2 linked regions of the Planctellipticum variicoloris genome follow. The protein of the gene in region 1 binds, or shares a complex with, the protein of each later gene. Links are inferred from orthologs where the notes say so. Each region holds a gene or a part of one and is shown on either strand. Other genes may lie near its edges.

The links.
Region 2: the proteins of uvrB (region 1) and SH412_RS24675 are in contact, whole or in part, in a crystal structure (PDB 7EGT), measured with the Thermus thermophilus proteins. The link is inferred for Planctellipticum variicoloris from one-to-one orthologs. Residues at the interface, in WP_096411307.1 of Thermus thermophilus: Glu23, Leu25, Arg26, Asp27, Gly28, Glu29, Arg30, Phe31, Arg55, Glu326, Asp327, Phe328, Glu379, Ser382, Gln383, His398, Gly400, Arg401; in WP_096412145.1 of Thermus thermophilus: His654, Arg656, Phe657, Gln666, Asp668, Glu669, Lys680, Arg681, Leu682, Ser683, Lys685, Tyr686, Ala687.

Annotation. Positions count from the first base shown.
Region 1 is NZ_CP130886.1:912,655-923,829, reverse strand. What follows is about bases 1-2,919. They hold uvrB (excinuclease ABC subunit UvrB), read left to right. Parts: upstream 1-386; coding sequence 387-2,453; downstream 2,454-2,919. Other genes in these bases: SH412_RS03615 (hypothetical protein), read right to left, coding at 2,506-2,790; SH412_RS03625 (MBL fold metallo-hydrolase), read right to left, coding at 1-186. In the rest of the region: SH412_RS03610 (BlaI/MecI/CopY family transcriptional regulator), read left to right, coding at 3,195-3,599; SH412_RS03605 (hypothetical protein), read left to right, coding at 3,689-4,609; SH412_RS03600 (acyltransferase family protein), read left to right, coding at 4,786-6,018; SH412_RS03595 (GNAT family N-acetyltransferase), read left to right, coding at 6,064-6,612; SH412_RS03590 (DUF420 domain-containing protein), read right to left, coding at 6,625-7,122; SH412_RS03585 (tetratricopeptide repeat protein), read left to right, coding at 7,306-8,076; SH412_RS03580 (SRPBCC family protein), read left to right, coding at 8,172-8,723; SH412_RS03575 (YbeD family protein), read right to left, coding at 8,710-8,994; SH412_RS03570 (glycosyltransferase family 2 protein), read right to left, coding at 9,040-9,771; SH412_RS03565 (GGDEF domain-containing protein), read right to left, coding at 9,974-11,175. UniProt on the Escherichia coli protein: The UvrABC repair system catalyzes the recognition and processing of DNA lesions. A damage recognition complex composed of 2 UvrA and 2 UvrB subunits scans DNA for abnormalities.
Region 2 is NZ_CP130886.1:6,306,961-6,318,231, reverse strand. What follows is about bases 5,335-8,349. They hold SH412_RS24675 (ATP-dependent helicase), read left to right. Parts: upstream 5,335-5,688; coding sequence 5,689-8,010; downstream 8,011-8,349. Other genes in these bases: SH412_RS24670 (hypothetical protein), read right to left, coding at 8,198-8,349; SH412_RS24680 (leucine-rich repeat domain-containing protein), read right to left, coding at 5,335-5,376. Outside these bases: SH412_RS24690 (carbon starvation CstA family protein), read left to right, coding at 1-1,142; SH412_RS24685 (prenyltransferase/squalene oxidase repeat-containing protein), read left to right, coding at 1,332-2,936; more of SH412_RS24680, read right to left, coding at 4,060-5,334; more of SH412_RS24670, read right to left, coding at 8,350-8,584; SH412_RS24665 (c-type cytochrome), read left to right, coding at 9,403-11,271. UniProt on the Escherichia coli protein: A helicase with DNA-dependent ATPase activity. Unwinds DNA duplexes with 3'-5' polarity. Translocates on single-stranded DNA with 3'-5' polarity. Initiates unwinding more efficiently from a nicked substrate than double-stranded DNA.

The sequences.
Region 1 (11,175 bases):
GGCGTGCGACAGGATCATCCCGTCGAGCGCAGGCGGATTGCAGCGGAAGGTCTCATTCTTGCGGCGGGATTCGCCGCGGTGCCCCTGGAACATGCCGCAGTCCAGCAGGACACGCAGCTTATCTGTCTCCAGCAGATGCTGGCTGCCGGTAACTTCGCCCGCGGCGCCGAGAAACGTGATCTTCATCCGGGTGTCCTGTCAGTCGGAAAGTGGACGGCAAGCATCGCCGTCGCCATCCATCATGCAGACCGCGGGAACTGGTGTCAGCCCGACGCGGCGGGAAATCCTGGAGCGATGAACGAGATCGTGTCAGTTCACCGGTGCGTCCGGATCGAACTCGATAGAATTCTGAGGATTCTTCGGAACGGCCGAACCCCAGGTGAACTATGCCGGAATTTCAGCTCGCCAGCCCCTACGCCCCCGCGGGCGACCAGCCCAAGGCCATTCAGGCCCTCGTGCGCGGTTTGCGCGAAGGCAAGCGCGACCAGGTCCTGCTGGGCGTGACCGGCTCCGGAAAAACGTTCACGATGGCGAACGTGATCCAGCAGCTCCAGCGGCCAGCGCTGGTGCTCTCACACAACAAGACGCTGGCGGCGCAGCTTTACGCCGAGTTCCGCGAGTTTTTTCCGCACAACGCGGTTTCGTACTTCGTGAGTTACTACGACTACTACCAGCCGGAGGCGTACATCCCGCAGCGGGATATCTACATTGAAAAGGACTCCTCGATCAACGAAGAGATCGACCGGCTGCGATTGCTGGCCACCAGCGCGCTGGTCAGTCGGCGCGATGTCGTCGTCGTCGCGAGCGTGAGCTGCATCTACGGCCTGGGGTCCCCCAAGGACTACCTGGAAATGATGATTCCCCTGCGGGTCGGGGAAAGCATCGACCGGGACGAGCTGTTGCGGAAGCTCTGCGACATTCATTACAGCCGAAACGACGTAACGCCCCAGCGGGCGAACTTCCGCGTCAGGGGCGACGTCGTCGAAATCTGGCCGGCTTACGAAGAGTGCGCCTACCGGATCGAGCTGTGGGGCGACGAGATCGAGAAGCTGACGCTCATCAATTGCGTCACCGGCGCAGACGTGAAACAGCTCGACGAAGTCTACATCTACCCGGCCAAGCACTATGTCCTGCCAGAAGAGCGCGTCGCCGCGGCATGCGCAGAGATCGAACGGGAACTGGCCGAACAGCTCGAGAAGTTCCGGAGGGAAGGCAAGCTGCTGGAAGCGCAGCGGCTCAATGCGCGGACAAGGCACGACCTGGAGCTCCTGCGGGAGGCAGGCTTCTGCCCGGGAATCGAAAACTACAGCCGGGCGCTCTCGGGACGGGCGCCCGGCGAACCGCCCTACACGCTGATCGACTTTTTCCCGAAAGATTACCTGCTGTTTGTCGACGAATCCCATGTGACGGTGCCGCAGATCCGGGCCATGTTCAACGGCGACCACGCCCGCAAGACGACGCTGGTCGAACACGGTTTCCGACTCCCTCTCGCGCTCGACAACCGGCCTCTGAAGTTCGACGAGTGGAATCAGCGCCGCCACCAGACGATCCTGGTCTCTGCAACCCCCAGCGACTGGGAGCTCGAACAGACCGGCGGCGAAATCGTCGAGCAGGTGATCCGACCGACCGGCCTGGTCGATCCGTTGATTCACATTCATCCGGCCCGCGGTCAGGTGGCCCATCTGCTGGAGCAGGTGCGGCTGCGCGCCGGCCGCGGGGAACGCGTCCTGATCACCGCCCTGACCAAGCGATTGTCAGAAGATCTGACGAAATACTTCCAGGAGGAAGGCGTTCGCTGCGCATGGCTTCACTCGGAGCTCGATGCCTTTGAACGCGTCGAAGTCCTCCGCCAGCTTCGCGAGGGGAAGCACGACGTCCTGGTCGGCGTGAATCTCCTGCGGGAAGGACTCGACCTGCCGGAAGTCTCGCTGGTGGCCATTCTCGACGCGGACAAAGAAGGCTTCCTGCGCAGCGAAACCAGCTTGATTCAGACCATCGGCCGCTCGGCACGAAACGCCAATGCGGAAGTCATCCTTTATGCCGATTCCGTGACTCAGAGCATGCAGCGGGCGATCGACGAGACGAATCGCCGACGGGCGCTGCAACTTGCGTACAATGCGCAATATGGCATTACACCCGAGACGATCAAGAAGGCCATCCGCCGGGGAATCGAGGAAGAGGTGGAAGCCCGGCGGATTGTGCAGGAAGCCGCTGGAGCCGCCGACGAGTCGCAGTTTGTGACGCAAGAGTACCTCGGCGAACTGGAAGCGGAAATGTTGACCGCCGCCGAGAACCTGGAGTTCGAACGAGCCGCGAAACTGCGGGACCGGATTCTGGAACTGAAGAAGCAGGTTGGACAGATGGTTCAGCTCAAAGAGTCGCCCGGCTTTGCCGATGCGAAGCCCGCGCGACGGAAAGCCAAAGGGGGCAAGGGCCGACGGGGCTCCAAATAACCCAGAACATTCCACTGACCGATTCAGGTGTCGTCGGCTGGCGAGATCCCGCTCAGGACAGAATCCACCAGTTGATGTAGGCGTTGATGACGTCTCGAAACGGCGGGCAAAACTCGGCCAGGACCGCCAGCGGGCCGTAAAAGACGAACACCCATTCGGATCCGCCCGCGAAAGCGGCCTCCCACCAGTACCAGTAGAGGGGGCCGATTGAGAGCGCGTAGAGCAGGAAGTAGAAGGCGGACCAGCCGGCCTGGTACAGACACCAGCGGCGCCAGGTTCGCCCGGACCGCGCGACCGGCGACGGACAGGTCGGTGATCGGGGATGCTCGGAAGACATTGAGAAGGTTCGCTTCCTGGTCAAGTCTGCAGATCGAAACGCCACGGCGTTTCCAACGTCGAAGACGAGGAGGACTACGGCATAAACTTTCGAACAATGGGAATCACAAGGAGAAAACCGCCCGTCGCTGTCACGGCACAAAGCGAACAGTTCTCACAATAGAATTTCAATGCTGCGCTTCTTGCGCAAGACACGGCTTCTGTGAGGAAAATCACCTTTCCGCGCTTTGCAGCACCCCGTACGGGCATTACTTTAAGTTGATGCAAGAGGCAGTTCGCTCCTGCCATCATGCCAGCCATGACCACCGGACGCTATCCATTCCTGACATTGTCAGCGGGTGGATCCTCTTTGCATGTCCTGCCACGCGTCAGCCTGCCTCGCAGGCGCATTAGCCGAGCAGCAACATGCCCCGGAATACTCAGGATGTGACCCCCGCGGAACTGGCGATCTTGCGCGAGCTCTGGGCTCGCAAAGAAGCCACCGTGCGAGAGTTGACGGAAACGATTTACCCGGCGCAGACGATCTCGGACTTCGCCACCGTGCAGAAACTTCTGAAGCGCCTGGAACAGAAGGCCTGTGTCGTGCGCCGCGAAGGGACCTGGCCCCACGTCTTCGTGCCGATTCTGGATCGCGAAGGACTCATCGACCGACGGCTGCAGAAGGCCGCCAACGAACTGTGCAACGGGGACCTGCCGACGCTCCTGGCGCAGTACATTCGGAAACCCGTGATCGGCGATTCCGAACAGGCCGCTTCACGCGAGGGTGTCTGCGAGAACGACCCCCATCCCCCGAACTCGGCGATCTGCTGAGACGCAGTGCGCTTCGCGATCCGGAAATGGACTTGAGCCCGAGCAGGGCTTTGCCGGAGAATCAGCGGTCCAGGAGGACAAGGACCGCCATGCAACCCAGCGCGCCTTCCAACGCCGAAGCAGAACGACCGGACATCGATCCGCTCGATCGAGTGTTTGCGGCCCCCATGTGGGGACTGTCGCTGGCCTCGCTGGTCCTCTTTGGCGGCCTGTTGCACTTCTACGGACATGATCGGGGCGAGTACGCTGCCATTCTGCTGGGCTGCATCATCGGCTCCTGCATCATCTATCCGGTCTACTGGGCCGAGCTGCTGATTCGCTGGCAGGCCGGGCAGACGCGATTGAGGCAGTTCGTCTGGTGCTGCCTGCTCCCGCCCTTAAGGCTGGGAGTCCGCGATGTCGCTTCCGGACAGCGACTGTGGCTCCCCGCCTGGGGCTGGGTCCAGGCGGGACGGGCTCTGGAGCAGCGTTTGAAGTCGGCGATCGGGTTGCCGATCCTGTTGCTGTCGGTGCTCGTCCTGCCGCTGCTGGCCATCGAGCATCTGTTTGCGAACCAGATCGCCGGGAATCTCCAGTTCCACGCCGCCATGCAGGCCGCCTGGGGCCTGATCTGGCTGACTTTCGCATTGGAATTCCTCGTGATGGTGTCGGCGACGGACCGCAAGCTCGACTACTGCCGCCAACACTGGGTCGACCTGGCGATCATTCTATTACCGTTGCTGGCATTCGTCCGTGCCCTCCGACTGGGCAGTCTGCTGCGCGTGCAGCAGATGACGAAGGCCTACCGATTCAAAGGGGCGATGACCCGCGGCTGGCGCGCTTTGCTGGTGCTGGAGGCGATCCAGCGGTTGATCGCCGGCCCGCCAAACCGCCGCCTGGAGAAGCTCCGGACCGCACTGGATCTCAAGGAAGCGGAACTGCGGCAGCTCCGGGCCGAAATCCATGAACTGGAACAGAAACTGGCGATCGCCGACACCGGCGGAACCGCCGCCGAGCGCGGCGCGGCCTAGCGGATTGCAGATCAGTTCCGACCAGTCCGAAAAGTTTGTGTCACCCGCGCCGTGCGCATCGCACGCAACTGCAGCAGGCAAACTGGCCGCCGGAGCTGATTGCCCGTTGTTTCTCCAGCCTGCGCAAGCTCACAATACCGGCTTCTGCCGGTTTCCCCCGCTGGAGGTCCCGCCCGATGCCGCCGCTCCCTGCCGCCAAGACTGCGCCTGCCGGTAAACCCGCCGACGACCGCCTGGCCTCGCTCGACGCCTACCGCGGTTTCGTCATGATCTGCCTGGCCGCCAATGGCTTCGGCATCGCGGCGGCCGCCAGAAACTTTCCGCTGACGATGAGCGCCGAGTTTCAGCGCCTGGCATTCTACTTCGAGCACGTCCCGTGGGTCGGGTGCTCCTTCTGGGACCTGATCCAGCCGTCGTTCATGTTCATGGTCGGCGTCTCGATGGCGTACTCCTACGCCAAACGCAAGAAACAGGGACACTCGTGGGGCGGAATGGCGCTGCATGCGGGGGCCCGCTCCATCGTGCTGATCCTGCTCGGAATCGCGCTCAGCTCCAACGGCACGTCAAGCACCAACTTCACCTTCGTCAATGTCCTGACGCAGATCGGCCTCGGATACTTCTTCCTGTTCCTCCTCTGGGATCGACCGCGCTGGGTCCAGGTGATCGTCAGCGTCGTGATCCTCTGCGGATACTGGAGCTGGTTTGCGATGACGCCGCTGCCTCCTCCGGACTTCAATCTGGCGACGGTCGGCGTCGAACCTGGCTGGCAGCGGCTGCCGGGCTTCAATGCGCACTGGGAAAAGGGGACCAACCCGGCGGCGAACTTCGACGTCTGGCTCCTGAACCGCTTCCGGCAGCCGGACGGCAAGCCGTTCGAATTCAACAAGGGAGGCTACGCGACGCTGAACTTCATTCCGTCGCTGGTGACGATGCTGCTCGGGCTGATGACTGGCGAGATCATTCGCACGACGCCCGGCCGGCTGCGCGTACTCGGCGTGTTGATCGCCGGCGGCCTGCTGCTGCTGGGCGCAGGCTGGGGGCTCGGCGTGCTCGGAGTCTGCCCGGTGGTGAAGCGGATCTGGACGCCGAGCTGGGTCCTTTACAGCGCCGGCTGGACGCTGTTACTGCTGTCGCTGTTCTACGCGGTCATGGACGGTCTGGGCTGGAAGTGGCTGGGGTACCCGCTGATTGTGGCGGGGGCCAATTCGATTTTGCTGTATGTGATGGGCCAGACGCTCAGCGGCTGGACGTCCCAAACGCTGACCAGACATTTCGGAACGGGACTGTTCGAACTCTACGGCCTCGTCGGATCGCAATATGCCCCGATCGTGCAGTCCTGCAGCGTCCTGCTGGTTTTCTGGCTGTTCGTGTTCTGGCTCTACCGGCAGCGGATTTTTGTGAGGATTTGAACTGGGAAGAAACCAGAATCAGGATGCAGGGACAGGAGCCGGATCGTGACTTGTCATGTGGAAATCCGTCGCGCCGAACTGAGCGACCTGGAGGCGATTACTGCGATTTACAATGAGGCGATCGAAACATTGACTGCAACATTCGATACCGAACCCAAGGATCTGAAGGAACGTCGCGCGTGGATGGAGCAGCACGATGAGCGGCATCCCGTCCTGGTTGCGTGCATGAACGGGACCGTCGTCGCCTGGTCATCACTCAGTCGATGGTCGGAGCGGCAAGCCTATGTGGACACGGTGGAAACAACGACCTACGTCCGAACCGGGTATCGTGGACATGGAATCGGACGTTCGCTGAAGGAGGCGGTCCTCCAAACCGCGAAATCTCTGGGCTTTCATACCGTAATCGCCCGAGTGGCCGAAGAAAGCCTGGCAAGCCTGCACCTCAACGAAAGCATGGGCTTCAGGAGAGTTGGCACGCTCAAGCAAGTGGGGCGAAAATTTGGTCGACTGCTGGATGTCCATCTCCTGCAGTTGATGCTGGACGATTTTCCCAATGAACCGCCAGAAATATCGAGCAACCCGACGTCATCGTGAACCGGTGACACCTCACCACTTCGTCACGAAGGCGAACCAGTAGAAGATCAGTCCCGTCACGGATGTCAGCGTAATATCCACCGTCGACAGCCAGCCGAGGATCTTGTGCAGACCGCTGTGCGGGCCGGGTGTCGGCGGATTCGGGAACCTCCGCAGCGCCAGGAAAATCGTCGTCGCCCACAGAAACGGCGTGCTGATTGCGAAAATCAGGTGAACGCGGAGCAGCATGCGAACGGTGCCGAGCTGCTCGGGAGTCAGCGGCGGTTCGTGTTTGGCGACGACGTTCTCCCAGCCTCCCTGAATGAAGTGCAGGTCGAATTCAAACGCCCCCACGGCGAACAGCAGCACGACTCCCAGGAGAAGCTGCAGGTTCTTATGCCGCGAGAACTGCCGTCGCACCTTGACCGAATAGAGACTGAACAGCAGGATGGGGACGATCAGGACCAGGGCCACGACGACGAAGTCGAGCATGAATGAGGCTTTGTAGCCCAGAAATCCGTTCTGAAACACGAACATCCTCCCAGCAATGGTCGAAATGGCCTGGCGAGCGGAGTCGGTCGCGCCTCAAACCCATTCCGCCGGTGAGCTTTGTGGAGATTGCGGGCCATGATGTCAATGTCAGTCTGGCGGAATGGCTCAGAGCGGAAAGCGATAAGCTGAACGCGGAAAGCCAGATCCGAGGAGTACGACGGGATGAGAATTCGACTTGGGACGGCATATGGCGGAGTTCTGGCTGCTCTGCTGGCGCTGGGGGCCGTCGACGCAGAGGACGCGCCGATTTCTGCAGACCAGAAGGCCAGAGAGGTCGCGCGGTGGCAGGAGACTGTCGATGCGATGACGAAACGGATCGCAGCCGACGCGAAGGGGAGCGACGCCTACTCCCGCCGGGGGGACGCCCGGTTCTTTCTCGGCCAGTTTGCCGGAGCTGTGCAGGACTACGAAGAAATGGTCCGGCTCGATCCGGAACTGGATGCCTCTCACTGGCGGCTGGGGATTGCGTACTACTATGCCGGCAAGGCGGAGTCCGCCGCGGCCCAGTTCGGCAAGTACCACGCCTTCGACCAGGTCGACCGCGAGAACGGGATCTGGCGGTATCTGTCCCAATATAAAGCACATGGCAAAGATGCTGCCCGCAAGGAGCTGCTGAAGTACGAGAAAGACGATCGCGAGCCGTTCCCCGCGGTCTACAAACTGTTCGCCGGGGAAATCACCCCCAGGCAGATCCTCGACGGAATTGCCGCCGCGAAGCTGGATGACGCCGAGCGAGAAAAGCGGCTGTTCTACGCGGAACTGTATATCGGCCTGAATGCCGCGGCCGAAGGCGATCCGGAAGAAGCCCGACGGCATCTGCGAGCAGCGGTCGCAAACACATGGGGGCCGCGTGCCGGTTACGGTCCGGCGTGGATGTGGCAAGTTGGTCGGTTGCAGTGGGAGCAACTGGAACGCGAGGCGAACGCGAAGTAAACGCGAGTCGAGAGCCGGACAGGCAACTGCTGCGAGTGGCCGTCCCGTCGTTCCTGCCTATAACTCCCTCAAATTCCAATTGTGGGAGAGACGTGATGGCCGTGAGTCTGGGGCGACATCCGGTGACTCCGGGAATATTTCTGTTGCGGGCGGAGATCTGGCTTCCGCGACGGCGCGAGGACGTTTTTGACTTCTTCGCGGACGCGTTCAATCTGGAGGCGATCACGCCGCCCTTGTTGCATTTTCATGTGGAAACACCGCCGCCCATTGCGATGCATGTCGGGGCGCTGATCGATTACCGGCTGCGCCTGCACGGATTTCCCATTCGCTGGCGAACCGAGATCACCGGCTGGGAGCCGCCGCTGCAATTCGTCGACGAGCAGGTTCAGGGGCCGTATCGGCTCTGGCGGCATCGGCATTCATTCGTCGAGCGGAACGGGGGGACGCTGATGACGGACGAGGTGGAGTATGCGGTGCCTGGCGGAACGCTCGTGCATGCACTGGCCGTGAAGGGAGACGTCGCGCGGATTTTCGAGTTTCGCGAACAGAAGATGCGAGAGCTGTTCTTCGCGGCCGGAGAAACCGCGGAGACTCTGCAGCCGGCTGAATCGCGGCAGACTCGTCGAGCCCGACTTACATCAGCATGACCAGCCCGGGGACAGTCCGGATGCAGGCGTAGACGGCGAGGACTTGTTCGGCGGTCTCAATCCACGGTTCAATCGTCACCGAGACGTGCCGGCCGCCCGCCGTGTGCTTGAGCGAAAACGGCGAGTCAAAATCGTGATCCAGCTCGGCCCGCACCACGGCCACAACCTGCTCGGCAAAGCTGCCGTCAGTCCGACCGATGGCCTTGAACAGAAAACGGCAGGGGAACTCGTGCGTAGCGAGCAGCAGTTCCAGAGCAGCAGGCTGATCCACGACAGGCAAATCCCGAGGCAGGCGGGGCGGAGACGGCTTCGTCAATTATACCGACGAAGTCAACTTTCTCACAAAGAGGGGGGACCGCGACAGCCCCAGTTTCTTCAGCCCGTACAGCGCCATGACGCCCAGCGTCGCCAGACCGTAAGTCACGCTGCGGCGGAAATTGATGCTGCTCGCCTCATCGAAATAGCGGACGGGAACGGGGATGTCGCCGAGCTTGAATCCGAAATAGACCGACTGCGCCAGAAACTGCGTGTCGAAAACGAAGTCGTTCGAGTTCTGTTCGTAGGGAATCGTCTCCAGGACCTCGCGGCGGTAGGCCCGAAAGCCGCTGTGGAAGTCCCCCAGATTTTGTCCCAGGGCGACGTTCTCGATGAATGTCAGGCAACGGTTCGCAAGATACTTGTACAGGGGCATCCCCCCGTCCAGGACCTCGCGCCGGGTGCGGATTCGTGATCCCATGACGAAGTCGCAGATGCCGAGTCGGATGATTTCGATTGCAACGGGGATCACCCGGCTGTCGTACTGGTAGTCCGGGTGAATCATCACGACGTAGTCGGCGCCGGCCTCGAGCGCCAGGCGATAACAGGTCTTCTGGTTGCCGCCGTAGCCCAGATTTTTCTCATGCCGGACGACGGTCAAACCAAGCCGCTCCGCCACCTCCACGGTATTGTCGCGACTGCAGTCGTCGACGACGATGACCTGGTCGACGGAGCCCGGCGGAATATCGGCGATGGTCCGTTCGAGCGTGAGCGCCGCATTGTAGGCGGGCATGACGGCGATGACTTTTCCGCGGGGTCGGGGCGCGGCAGCAGCAACAGGGAAGTCCGACATTATGGAAAGACAGCATCCGGAGAATGGCCGTGGGGAACACGCGGCCGGCCCCGCAACGGCCGGCCACAGCATCGTGCCATATCCATCGGCGCTGCGTCCACCCAGCGGCTCGCCGAGTTGCTGCCGGAGTCCGGGAACCGATTCAGCCCAGAATCCCCGATCCGGACTCGACCAGCGGCGACTGAATTGCGGCGCAAACCCGGTTTCGCCCGCGTGCTTTCGCCTGGTACAGCGCCGTGTCGGCGGCTTCCAGCAGATCCGGCGCATTCAGTGCGTGGAGCGGGCAACTGGCCACCCCGATGCTGACCGTGACATGGATCGAGCGGTTCTCGTGGCGGAAGTCAGTTTTTTCGATCGCCTCGCGGATCTGCTCGGCGACTCTTAAAGCGCCCTGCATCGTAAATGACGGGAGAATCAGCGCCATTTCTTCGCCGCCGTAGCGGGCGAGCAGCACCCGGTCGCCGGAGCGGATCCGGGCAACGCGATCCTTCAGGACGCGAGCCGTGATCCGCAAGACTTCGTCCCCCCCCTGATGACCGTAGTCGTCGTTGACCTTCTTGAATCGATCGAGATCAAGGAGCAGCAGGCAGCACCCTTCAACCTGCTGAGCATGGACGGCCTCCACTTCCCGCAGCAACTGGCGATCGAACTCGCGGCGATTGGCGAGCTCTGTCAAACCATCCTCGCGCGCCTGGCGTTCGAACTCCTGCGCCTCCAGTCCGCGATTCATCACCGTCGTAAAAACATCGACGGCGTTTTCGAGAAGCGACTGCAGATGCGCGGCGAATGGAGTGTTCCTCGATCGCGTCAGGCACAGCACCCCGGGTGTGCGGTCGTCAATGATGATCGGAATCGTCAGGGCCGATCCGATCAGACTGTCGACGTGGAACCGCTTGAGCTGCGCCGAATCAAAGGACGACTGCTGCTGCGCCCTGAAACCCGCCCAGGCGATGGCCTCTTCATGTCGCCGCCAGACCGGTTCGGCGCCGGCGGAAAGGGGCTGGCCGATTCTGGCCGCGGGAGCGAGTCCGGAACCGTGCCTGTCCGAAATCAGGAACACGATGCCGCGATCGGCCTCGACGAGCTGCACCACGCGTTCGAGAAACTCCTGCATAACGCGAATGGGATCGGCCTGCAGAGCATCGAGCACTCCGCGCAGTTCCAGCAGGACCTGCGTGAACTGAAGCTGGGCCGACTGGTGATGGTGGCGAATGTGCTGATGGAGCGAGCCGGAAAGGCTGGCAGCGATTCGGGCTAGCAGTTCCAGTTGCTGACGCGGCACCCCGCACACGGGCAACAGACGGCTCGTCATCAGAATCGCGTGCATCTGATCGCCCGCACCGA
Region 2 (11,271 bases), 5.4 Mb from region 1 along the record:
CTGGGCAGCATGTGCCGGTGGACGTCGCCGCGGCGTTGCGATCGTTCATGCCTGCGCTGGACGTTCCGGCCTCGGAGAAGATGGCCCACAAGGTGTGGGACGTGCTGCTGCTGGCGTACTGCTGCGTGGCGTCAGTCGTACCGATGTGGCTGCTGCTGCAACCCCGCGGGCACCTGGGCGGATACTTTCTGTACGTTGCGCTGCTGGGGGGAATGCTCGGATTGCTGTTCAGCAACGGATCGGTCCAGTATCCGCATTTCACGGCCTGGGAGACCCCGAAGGGCGAGACGCTGTTCCCGTTCCTGTTCATCACGATCGCCTGCGGCGCGTGCTCCGGGTTTCACTCGCTGATTGCCTCGGGGACGACGTCGAAGCAGCTCCGGGTAGAGACGGACGCGAAGCTCATCGGCTATGGCGCGATGCTGCTGGAAGCGATGGTGGCCATCGTTTCGCTGTGCTGCGTGATGAAGCTCGCGGTCGGCGATGAACTGCTGAAGAATCCCGCACCGAACCGGATCTATGCCGAGGGGATCGGCAGCTTCCTGGCGACGCTGGGACTCGACGCCAAGCTCGGGGTGTCGTTCGCGCTGATGGCGTTTACGACGTTTGTCTACGACACGCTCGATGTCTGCACGCGACTGGGGCGGTATATCATTCAGGAGCTGGTCGGTTCGCGGGCGACCTGGGCCCGCTGGCTGGGAACGCTCGTCACGGCCGGCGTGCCAGTCTTCTTCGTCATGACAGAGATGACCGACGCCAGCGGCAAAGCCGTCCCGCTGTGGCGCGTCTTCTGGGCGCTCTTCGGCGCCAGCAACCAGTTGCTCGCGGCTCTGACGCTGCTCGGCGTGACGGTCTGGCTGTGGCGGACCCGGCGGGCCTGGTGGGTGTGGCCGGTGGTGGGCGTGCCGACGGCGTTCATGTACTGCATGAGCACGTGGGCGCTGGTCAAAATGACGTGGGGCACTCTGCAGCAGATCCAGCAGAATCCGTCGCTGCCGCTCGCGACGTACATGGTGCTGGGAATTTCGACGCTGCTCATCGGGCTGTCGCTGCTGATGCTCGTCGAGGCGTTCCTCGCGCTGACGCGATCGACGCGTCGACCGGACGAAGAAACGCTGCTCGTCAGCCCGGCGACTGCGTAGCGCGGAATCGGAGGAGAACCACGAATTTCACGAATAGGCACGAATGGTTTAAGACATTCGCGGGTGACTGAAGTGAGATCGCCGGAAGTCTGGCAGAGACCGAACTTGACGCGTTTGCCTTCCGGAAATTCGTGCTCATTCGTGTAATTCGTGGTTCCTCTTCCGGGCTCCCGGGGACCTCCCCTGCTCATGGTCGATCAGCCGCCACCATCGCCCGCGGAACCGGAACGCTCGTCGAGCGGGCCGCGGCGGTCGGTGCGTCGGCGGGTCAAACTGCTGGACATTGACCCGGCTTACGAGAAGCTCAAGCCGCGGACGCTGTGGCAACGGGCTCAGGACGACTTCCGGAGTGGCGGAACGGCTCTGTTGATCAGCCTGGTGCTGCACGGCATCGCGCTGGTGATCATGGCGATCATCGTCGTGCAGACTCACTACCCCGAGACTCTGGATCCACTGGTGGCGACGTGGTTCACACCCCCTGCGGCCAAACCGGCTGAAGCCGCGGCGCCGGTCGTGGTCCGGCAGCCGGTCCGGTTGCCGTTGAACTCGACGCTGACGCCGACACCCTCGGAAAAGATCTCTCCAAAGCCGCCCGCGAACCCCTCCGGCGGCGCGCAAAAACTGGGTCTCGTGCCGGTGTTGCCAGTCGATATCAAGCGGTCGCTGGAAAACCGCAGCCTGCGGACGCGGCAGGAGGAGCTGGCAAAACTCGGCGGTTCGGAGGACGTCGAACGGGCAATCAAGGCGGGGCTGCAATGGTTCGTCCGACAACAGCGAAGCGACGGTCGGTGGGAGCTGCACCAGGGGTATCCGGACGCCGCTCCGTCGTACGTCCGGACCGATACTGGCGCCACGGCCCTGGCCCTGTTGCCGTTCCTCGGCGCGGGGCAGACGCACCTGGAAGGGGACTATCAGAAGGTGGTGGCGAGTGGCCTCGCATGGCTGACGAAGAATCAGGACCCGGAAACGGGGGACCTGCACGACCAGCGGCAGGAGGAAGGGCGGCTGCCGGCGTTCTACGCGCATTCGATGGCGACCATTGCCCTGTGCGAGGCGCTGGCGCTGACGGATGACGAGAGCCTGCGGGAGCCCGCGGAAAAGGCGGTGCGTTACCTGCTGTTCGCCCAGCACCCGCAGCATGGCGGCTGGAAGTATCGTCCGATCAGCAAAGACATGGTCGGGGACCTGTCGGTCACGAGCTGGGCGCTGATGGCGCTGCACTCGGCCCGGATGGCGGGCATTGAGATCGACCAGGAAGAGTACGAACGGGCGTCGGGGTTTCTGGATTCGGTCTCGGAGCAGGGGGGCAGTCGCTACAAGTATCAGCCGAACTCGGCGGCCGGGGCCGTAACTCCGGCGCTGACCGCGGAGGGGCTGCTCTGCCGGCAATGGCTGGGCTGGCCCGCGGATGACCCACGGATGAAGCAGGGCGTTCACTTCCTGATGCTGGATCGCAATCGGCCGGAGGCGTCGACCACCGGCCGGGTTTATTCGTGGTACTACACGCTGCAGGTGCTGCACAACCTGGGCGGGGATGACTGGAAGACGTGGAATGCAGCCGCCCGGCAGATGGTACTCAAGGCCCAGGCGACCTCGGGGAGTACCAAGGCGGGGAGCGACATTCGCGGGAGCTGGAAGCCGGAACAGCCGCTGAGCGTCGGCGAAGAGTTCGGGGACAAAGCGGGCCGGCTGTATCTGACGAGCCTGTGCCTGCTGATCCTGGAGACGCCGTTCCGGCATCGTCCGCTGTATGAGCTCGCCGAGCGAGAAAGCACGAAATCCGAAACTCCCTGACTCTACCGGATTGCAGGTATTGAGAAACCGGGAAGCCGGCGGGCGGCATTGTTGTAATTCCCATGTCCCTCGCAGTACGACGATCTCCGGGAGAACGCGGCGGCGTTGCGGGACTTCGTGGATGGCTGGGCCGGGATCGCCCCGGAACGGTTCCCGACGGGCTTCCCACCAGGCTGCGGCCTCTACGGATTTGGACGTGTATCCCGCAAACGTCCCGGCGTGAAGCCCCGTAAACTGGTGCTGGCCGGCGGCGAGGCGTATTGGCTGCGTCCCAGCTTCGCGCCCCCCCCGACATGGCCGGAACGGTGGACGAACTGGCGTATCCGTTGTTGTTGGCCACCCACGGCGTTCCCGTGTGGCTGCTGACGCTCGGCTTTGGCCGCTGCGACTGTATTGGTATCGCCTCATCGAACGGTTGGCAGCAGCAGTCTGGTCGGAACCACCGTGCGGGACGCTGCTCGGTTGCCCGAGCATCTGGCCGCCGGCGAACATCACGTCGACTGAACCGGCGAGAAAGCCCATCCCGAATGATTCACCCCGTTCCAGGACAACGGCGTCCCGCGGCGTAGAAGGTGTTGTCACATCAGCACTTCGACGCCACAAATAGGCCGGGGGTGAGTTGACAGGGTTTGCTGCCGTTGGCCTTCGATTTCCACCCCGGAAAACCGATCGAATCGAGGTCTCCCGGGCGCAGCTCACCGGCGAGGCTGGTTCAATCGTCGTCGTCGCGAGGATCCGCTGGGCGAGGGGTTCGCCACGACGTGGCATCAGCGTCTGATCAAGGCTGCGGCGGAGATCACGGTCAGCGCCCGCCGTGTGGGGGCCGGTTGAGCGCAAGTTGGCCGTCGACAGACGAGTACCGCTGGATCTCGCAGGCGGTGCTGGCCTGGCCGCGCAGCTCCTGACGCCTTCTCCCGTCGCGCGGCCGCGGACCTGACATCAGCTTCGACGTTCCCGGGGAGGGGGGGCTTCTGCGCGCCGCACAGATCGCCGTTCAATGGCCGCTTGCACCAGGGCCGAGCCGACGTCGAAGAACGAAAAACTGGAGAAGGGGGCAACGCAGCGTCACCCTCTCCTCCGGCTATTCCCTGCTCGCTATTCCCTTTTCGCTTCCAGCCACCCGCTACGGCCCGGAAACCGCCAATTCCGGCAGAGCCTTCTTCAGCTCTTCCACCCCGCTGCTCGTGAAGTTGATGCTGTTGCTCAGGTTCAGCTTCTTCAGTTTCTTGAAGCCGGCGACCGTCTTCAGAGCTTCGTTCGTGAGCTGCGTATCGGCCAGGTTGAGATCCTCCAGCTCCGTCAGACCGGACAGCCCCTTCAGCCCCTCGTCCGTGACCTGGGTGTTCTGCAGGCTGAGCGTTCGCAGCTTCTTCAGCCCGACGAGCGACTTGAGCCCTTCGTCCGACACGCCGGTCGACCAGAGCTTCAGAGTCTCCAGGTTGGTCAGCTTCTCCAGGTGCTTCATGCCGGAATCGCCGAAGATCCCTTCGCTGAGGTCCAGTTCCTTCAAACCGGTCAGGTCGGCGATATTCGCCAGGCCGTCGTCGCGGATCAGCGTATCCCGCAGCAGCAGCCGGTTGAGGTCTTTCATCTCCTTGACGATCGCAATCCCCTTGTTGCCGACCTGAGTTCGCACGAGCGAGAGAAACTTCAGCTTCTTGAGCGGGGCGAGGGCTTCCAGGCCGGCGTCTTTCAGACGAGTGTCGTCGAGTTCGAGCGCGGTCAGGTTCGTCAGCGTCTTGAGTTGTGCCAGACTGGCGTCGTCGAAACTGCCCCCCCAGAGATTCAGCTCGGTCAGCTTCGTGCACTGGCTGATCGGCTCGACCCCTTTGCTGGTGACCTTGCTTCCTTCCAGCTTGAGCGACGTCAGATTCGGAAACTTCTTGTTCAGGTCCGCCATCCCTGCATCGGACATGTTCGTGAACCGCAGGTCGAGCTGTCGCAGGTTCTTGAGGGCCGAGAGAGTGTCCAGCGCGGCGCTGGTGAAGTCCGTCCGACGTGCCAGCAGGTTCGTCAAGTTGCTGAAGCCGGCGACGATGGCGGCCCCTTCGTCGTTGACCTTCGTGTTGCGCAGTTCGAGAACGCGGATCTTCTTGAGTCCCGCGACCAGCTTGAAGGTCTCGTTGCTGACCCCCGGACCCGAGATCCGCAGCACCTCCACTTCAGGAAGACGCGCAATCTCCGTCAACAGCTCCGTGGCCTTGGCGGCGTCTTCCATCGAAACGTCGACCAGATCGACGGCCACAACCTGCTGATCTTTGTTGAGCTGGATTTGCGCCCCTGCATCCTTAAGCGTCTGAATGACGGCAGCATCATCCGGAGTTGCCGTCACGGCGGGGGCGACCTCGCCCTCCACCTTCTTCTCCGGAGCCGGCGCGGACGGGCAACCAACGAGACAGGACAGCATCAGCGCCCAGACGGGCAGCAACCGACGAAACATAAGAGTCAACCTTGCAGGCGAGAGTGAAAGCGGGCGATCCCGTCGAATCTATCAAGGTACCGGCGCGCCGGGGCGGACGCAAATCGCCGGCTTGTTCGCGCGAGGCTCAATTCTCCACTCACGGGTGGCCGGGGCTGGAGCGTCGTCGCGAAGCCCCGGGCTGAGATTGCGACCGAAGACCGGGGCTTCCCTTCGGTCCAGCCCCGGCCACCCCAAAAGTCTCTGCCGGCAACGCCGGTAGGCAACGGGACGCCTGCCGCGTAAACTGTTGGTCGGTCAGGAATGACGAATGGTCGCAAGGGAGTGAATCGCGTGTCCGCTGCGGATGATCTGACGCCGAGTCAGCGGGAAGCCGTCGAGCACTTCGAGGGACCGCTCCTGGTTCTGGCCGGCCCCGGATCGGGAAAGACTCGCGTCATCACCCGGCGGATCGCGCGGCTGATCGAGCGCGGCGTCGATCCGCGCGCCATCCTGGCCATCACGTTCACCAACAAAGCCTCCCGCGAGATGGCCGAACGGGTGCAGAAACTGCTCCCCGGTTCGCGCGTCTGGGTCAGCACCTTCCACAGGTTCTGCGCGCGGATGCTCCGCGAGCAGGGCCGGGCCGTCGGGCTGGAAGCCAATTTCTCGATCTTCGACACGTCCGAACAACACCAGCTCCTGAAGCAGGTGCTGCACGACCAGGACATCGACGCGACACACTTCCCGCCCGCCAAAGTGGGGCAGCGGATCAGTCAGGCCAAGAACGAACTGATCACTCCCGAACGCTATCGCGAGATGTATCAGGAACGGGTCGGCGACCACTTTCAATCGGTCGTCTCGCGCGTCTATCCCGAATATCAGAAGCGTTTGCTGGCCGCGAACGCCGTCGACTTCGACGACCTGCTGGTCCACATGGCGATTCTGCTGCAGCAGCACGAGGAACTGCGGCGGATGTGGGATCGGCGGTTCCGGTTCGTCCTCGTCGACGAGTACCAGGACACCAACCGGGCGCAGTATCAGATCGTCGCCCAGCTTTCGCAGGAGCTGCCGAATCTGTGCGCCACCGGCGATCCGGACCAGTCGATCTACGGCTGGCGCGGCGCCCAGATCGAAAACATCCTCCGCTTCGAACGGGACTTTCCGCAGGTCCGCGTCGTCCGACTGGAGGACAACTTCCGCAGTACGCCGGAGATCCTGCGGGCCGCCGACACGCTGATCGCCCACAACCGCCAGCGAAAGCACAAGACGCTGAAGTCGAACCGCCCGGCTGGCGCCCCGGTCGAGTTTCGCCGGTACGACGACGGCCGGCAGGAAGCGGATTCGATCGCCGCCGAGATCCACGACCTGGTCAAGTCCGGCCAGCGTCGCTGGTCGGACTTCGCAATCTTCTACCGGGTCAACGCGCTGTCCCGCTCGCTCGAAACGTCGCTGGCCCGGCGGAAGATTCCCTTCCAGCTCGCCGGCGGGGTGGCGTTCTACGAGCGTTCGGAAGTCAAGGACCTGCTGGCCTATCTGCGGCTGATCGAAAACCCGCAGGACCGGGCCGCGTTTCAGCGCGTGGTCAACGTCCCCACGCGTGGCATCGGCAAAACGTCGCTCGACCGGATGCTCCGCTGGTCCGATGAAGTGCAGATTCCCATGCTGGAAGTCGCCCGGAGCGCTGGCCGGATTCCCAAGCTCCCCAAGCGGGCCGCGGCAGCGCTGCGGCAGTTTGCCGACCTCATCGACGAACTGGCCCACGTCGCGCGAACGGGGCTGGTGGTCGATCTGCTGCAAGCCGTTCTGGCGCGGACCGGCTACGGGCATCACTGGACGGTGGATGCCTCCGAAGAGGACATGCAGCGGAAGTCGAACGTCGACGAACTGATCTCCGCCGCCCGGCAGTACGACGAACAGACCACCCGCGAGCCGGCGAATGACATTCCGGCGCTGACGGGTTTTCTCGAATCGGCGAGCCTGGCGCAGGATCTCGACAGCCTGGACGCGGAATCCGGAGCGGTGACCCTGATGACGCTGCACGCGGCGAAGGGACTGGAGTTTCCCTGCGTGTACCTCGTCGCCGTCGAGCAAAACCTCATCCCGCACGAGCGCTCGCTGCGGAATAACGATCCCTCGCAGCTCGAAGAAGAACGCCGGCTGCTGTTCGTCGGGATCACGCGGGCCGAGGAGAGTCTCGTCCTGACGCACACGCTCCGGCGGGAACTGCACGGCCGCAGCCTCAGCACGATTCCCAGCGACTTCTTCAACGAAGTCGATGCGATCCATCGCGACTGCGGCGGGACGGACTTTCCGCTGGACGACGTCGAAGAAGAACCGGCGCGGCCGCTGCGAGCCCGGGAGAAACTCCCGCCGGCGACAACCGTTGCTGACAAGGCCGACCGCCTCTCGGCCCTGCGGGCGGCGATGGGCGACGGCCGCCCTCTGTTGACCACGGGAGCAGCGCTGCAGAGCGGAGTGCTGCAGGCCGCGGAACTGCCGCAAGGCTTCGCTCTGGGGATGCAGGTCAGGCATCCGCGGTACGGCCTGGGAACGGTCGTCGAAGTCTCCGGGATGTCCCGGCACCGGACAGTAACGGTGGAGTTTGCCGCGGATGAGCGCCGGGAATCCTTCATCGCCGCCAAGTGCCCATTGCAGCCGGTGGGGCTGAGGTGAGGCAGGAGCGAATAGCGAGCAGGGAATAGCGAATAGCCGGAAGAAGAAGGCCGATCGCTTATCGCTGATCGCCAGAGAAGAAGCTCATGTTCCATGCCTCCTGCGCCCCGGAGGGGCGATAGATCCCTCCGGAACTGGACATCCCTCACTTCCTTCCCGCTGGTTCTGGCCGCACGCTACAGCAGCCTCACTCCTCCCCGAGCCGGCGTTTGAGACGGGCGATCTCCTGACGCAGCCGACGGTTCTCCTCGACGAGCGATTCCCGCTCCGGGGGAGCGGTGGCGGACTGGCGGACGATCCGGTCTTCGGTGAAGTAGACGCTCGCCAGCAGGCTGGTTTTGCAGTAGGCACTGTGCTCGTGACCTTCACGGTCGAGATACCGGATGGCATAAATCCGCTCCCGTTTCTCGCCATACCAGCCGGGTCCGAACGGCGACCAGCGCGCGGAAAGGAGTTCGCCGCCAAGCGACGCCACGTAGGCATTGATCCGGCTGTGGTCGAATACGCCGGCGCCGATCCGGATCGCCACCATGAGCGCGATCAGGACCGGCACGATCAGGAATGCGGTTTCCATAGCCCGAATGATTCACCCCGTTCCAGGACAACGGCGTCCCGCGGCGTAGAAGGTGTTGTCACATCAGCACTTCGACGCCACAAATAGGCCGGGGGTGAGTTGACAGGGTTTGCTGCCGTTGGCCTTCGATTTCCACCCCGGAAAACCGATCGAATCGAGGTCTCCCGGGCGCAGCTCACCGGCGAGGCTGGTTCAATCGTCGTCGTCGCGAGGATCCGCTGGGCGAGGGGTTCGCCACGACGTGGCATCAGCGTCTGATCAAGGCTGCGGCGGAGATCACGGTCAGCGCCCGCCGTGTGGGGGCCGGTTGAGCGCAAGTTGGCCGTCGACAGACGAGTACCGCTGGATCTCGCAGGCGGTGCTCGCCTGGCCGCGCAGCCCCTGACGCCTTCTCCAGTCGCGCTGCCATGGACCCGACATCAGCATTCGACGTTCCCGGGGAGGGGGGCGTTCTGCGCGCCGCCCGGCGCAGATCACCGTTCGATGGCCGCTTGCTCTCGGACCGAGCCGACGTCGAAATGATGAACTGCTTGATGAATCATGCGGGCTAAATCACCGACCGCGACTATGGCGCACTTTTGCAAGTGCCTGGGCAACAAGACGTTATAGCGAACAGACAGTTTCTGCTGCGAAAGCGTGAAAAAGCGAGCGGCATTCCAAATCCAGACACTGTCCGGCGTGCCTCACGATCGTAGCCGGCGATTTCGTCGAAGCCGTCCCTCGGTAGTCCGCGGTCCAGACGGCCGCTACCATACCCATCAATCTCTGGCGATCTTTCCAGGCGTCTCCAACCGCCGCCATTCCTCGGAGTCTGCAGCATGAAGTGTCGTTCGTGGGCTGTCTGGTCCCTCCTCGCCGGTAGCCTCGCCACGGGGCCGCTGACTGCCGCCGATACCGTCGACGGCAAGGTCTATACTCAGGTCCCGGAAGTTGTCGACGGTAAGTCGCCGGCGCGAAGCACGGCCCCGGATTTCAGCGCCGGGCCGGTCCCCGCCTGGATCTGGGGGCCGAATCGGGACACCCGCTACTTCCTTAAGCAAACCCTTCCCGCCGCCGTCAAATCCGCCTGGATCAAGGTCTCGGCCGACAATCACGTCGCCGTCTGGCTCAACGGCCAGAAAGTCGGCGGCAGTGACGAGTGGCAGGCGCCCGCCACGCTCGACCTGACGAAGTCGCTCAAATCGGGCGAAAATACCCTGATCCTCGAAGTCTGGAATGATGGCGGAATCAGCGCTGCGCTGGCGAAGGTCGTCCTGTCCGACGCGGCCGGGAAGGCCTCCTACCTGGTCACCGATGAGAGCTGGGCCGTCCTTGCCTCGAAGGACTCGACCGAAAAACTGGCCGTCGAGACGCATGGTGAGCTTGGTGTCCAGCCCTGGGGCGACGTCTTCTCCCTCGCGTCGAACGGCGACAGTAAATTCAACCTGCTCCCCGGCTTCCAGGCCGAACGCCTCTTCACGGTCCCCAAAGACGAGCTCGGCTCCTGGGTCTGCCTCGTTTCCGACGGCAAAGGCCGGTTTATCGCCAGCGACCAGGGAGACAAGGGGCTCTACCGCATTACGCCGCCCGCTCCCGGCAGCAGTGAGCCGACGAAAGTCGAAAAACTCGACGTCAAGCTCAGCGGCGCACAGGGGATGCTCTTCGCGTTCAACAGCCTCTACGTGACTGTGAATGGCGGACCGGGGAGCGGCCTGTACCGACTCCGCGACACCAACGACGACGATCAGTTCGACGAACTGCTCAAGCTGAAGGAAATCCGCGGCGGGGGCGAACATGGCCCGCACGCGCTGCGACTCTCGCCGGACGGAAAATCGATCTACCTCATCTCCGGCAATCACACCTTGCCGCCGTTCGATGTGATCCGTAACGCCGATCCGCAGACGATGGGGGGGATGCGCGCGGAGCCGCTGCACGCAAAACTCCCCGAACACGCCTCCAGCCGGCTCTCTCCCAACTGGGATGAGGACCTGCTGCTGCCTCGGCAGTGGGATGCCAACGGGCACGCCCGCGGCGTCCTGGCCCCCGGCGGCTGGATCGCCTCGACCGACCCCGACGGCAAGAACTGGGAGTTTTTCAGCAGCGGCTATCGCAATCCGTACGACATGGCGTTCAACGCCGACGGCGAGCTGTTCGCCTACGATGCCGACATGGAATGGGACATGGGCATGCCGTGGTACCGGCCCACTCGCGTCGTCCACGCCACCAGCGGCAGCGAGTTCGGCTGGCGCAGCGGCACCGGCAAATGGCCGACGTACTACGTCGACAGCCTGCCGCAGATGATTGATATCGGCCCCGGCTCACCGGTGGGGGTCGAGTTCGGCCACGGGACGAAGTTCCCCGCGAAGTACCAGCGGGCGCTGTATATCCTCGACTGGACCTTCGGGACGATGTACGCCATCCACATGGAACCGGAGGGCGCCAGCTATCGCGCGACCAAGGAAGAATTCGTCTCCCGCACGCCGCTGCCCCTCACGGACGCTGCCGTTGGCGTCGACGGCGCGCTCTACTTCACCGTCGGCGGACGCGGGACGCAATCGGAACTCTTCCGCGTGACTTATGTCGGCAACGAATCGACCGCCCCGGCAACGCTGACCGATGCCGCCGGCGCGGACCTGCGGGCTCTCCGCCGGAAGATTGAAACGTATCAGTCCCGCCAGGCCGATGCGAAGGCCGCCGTGAGCTTCATC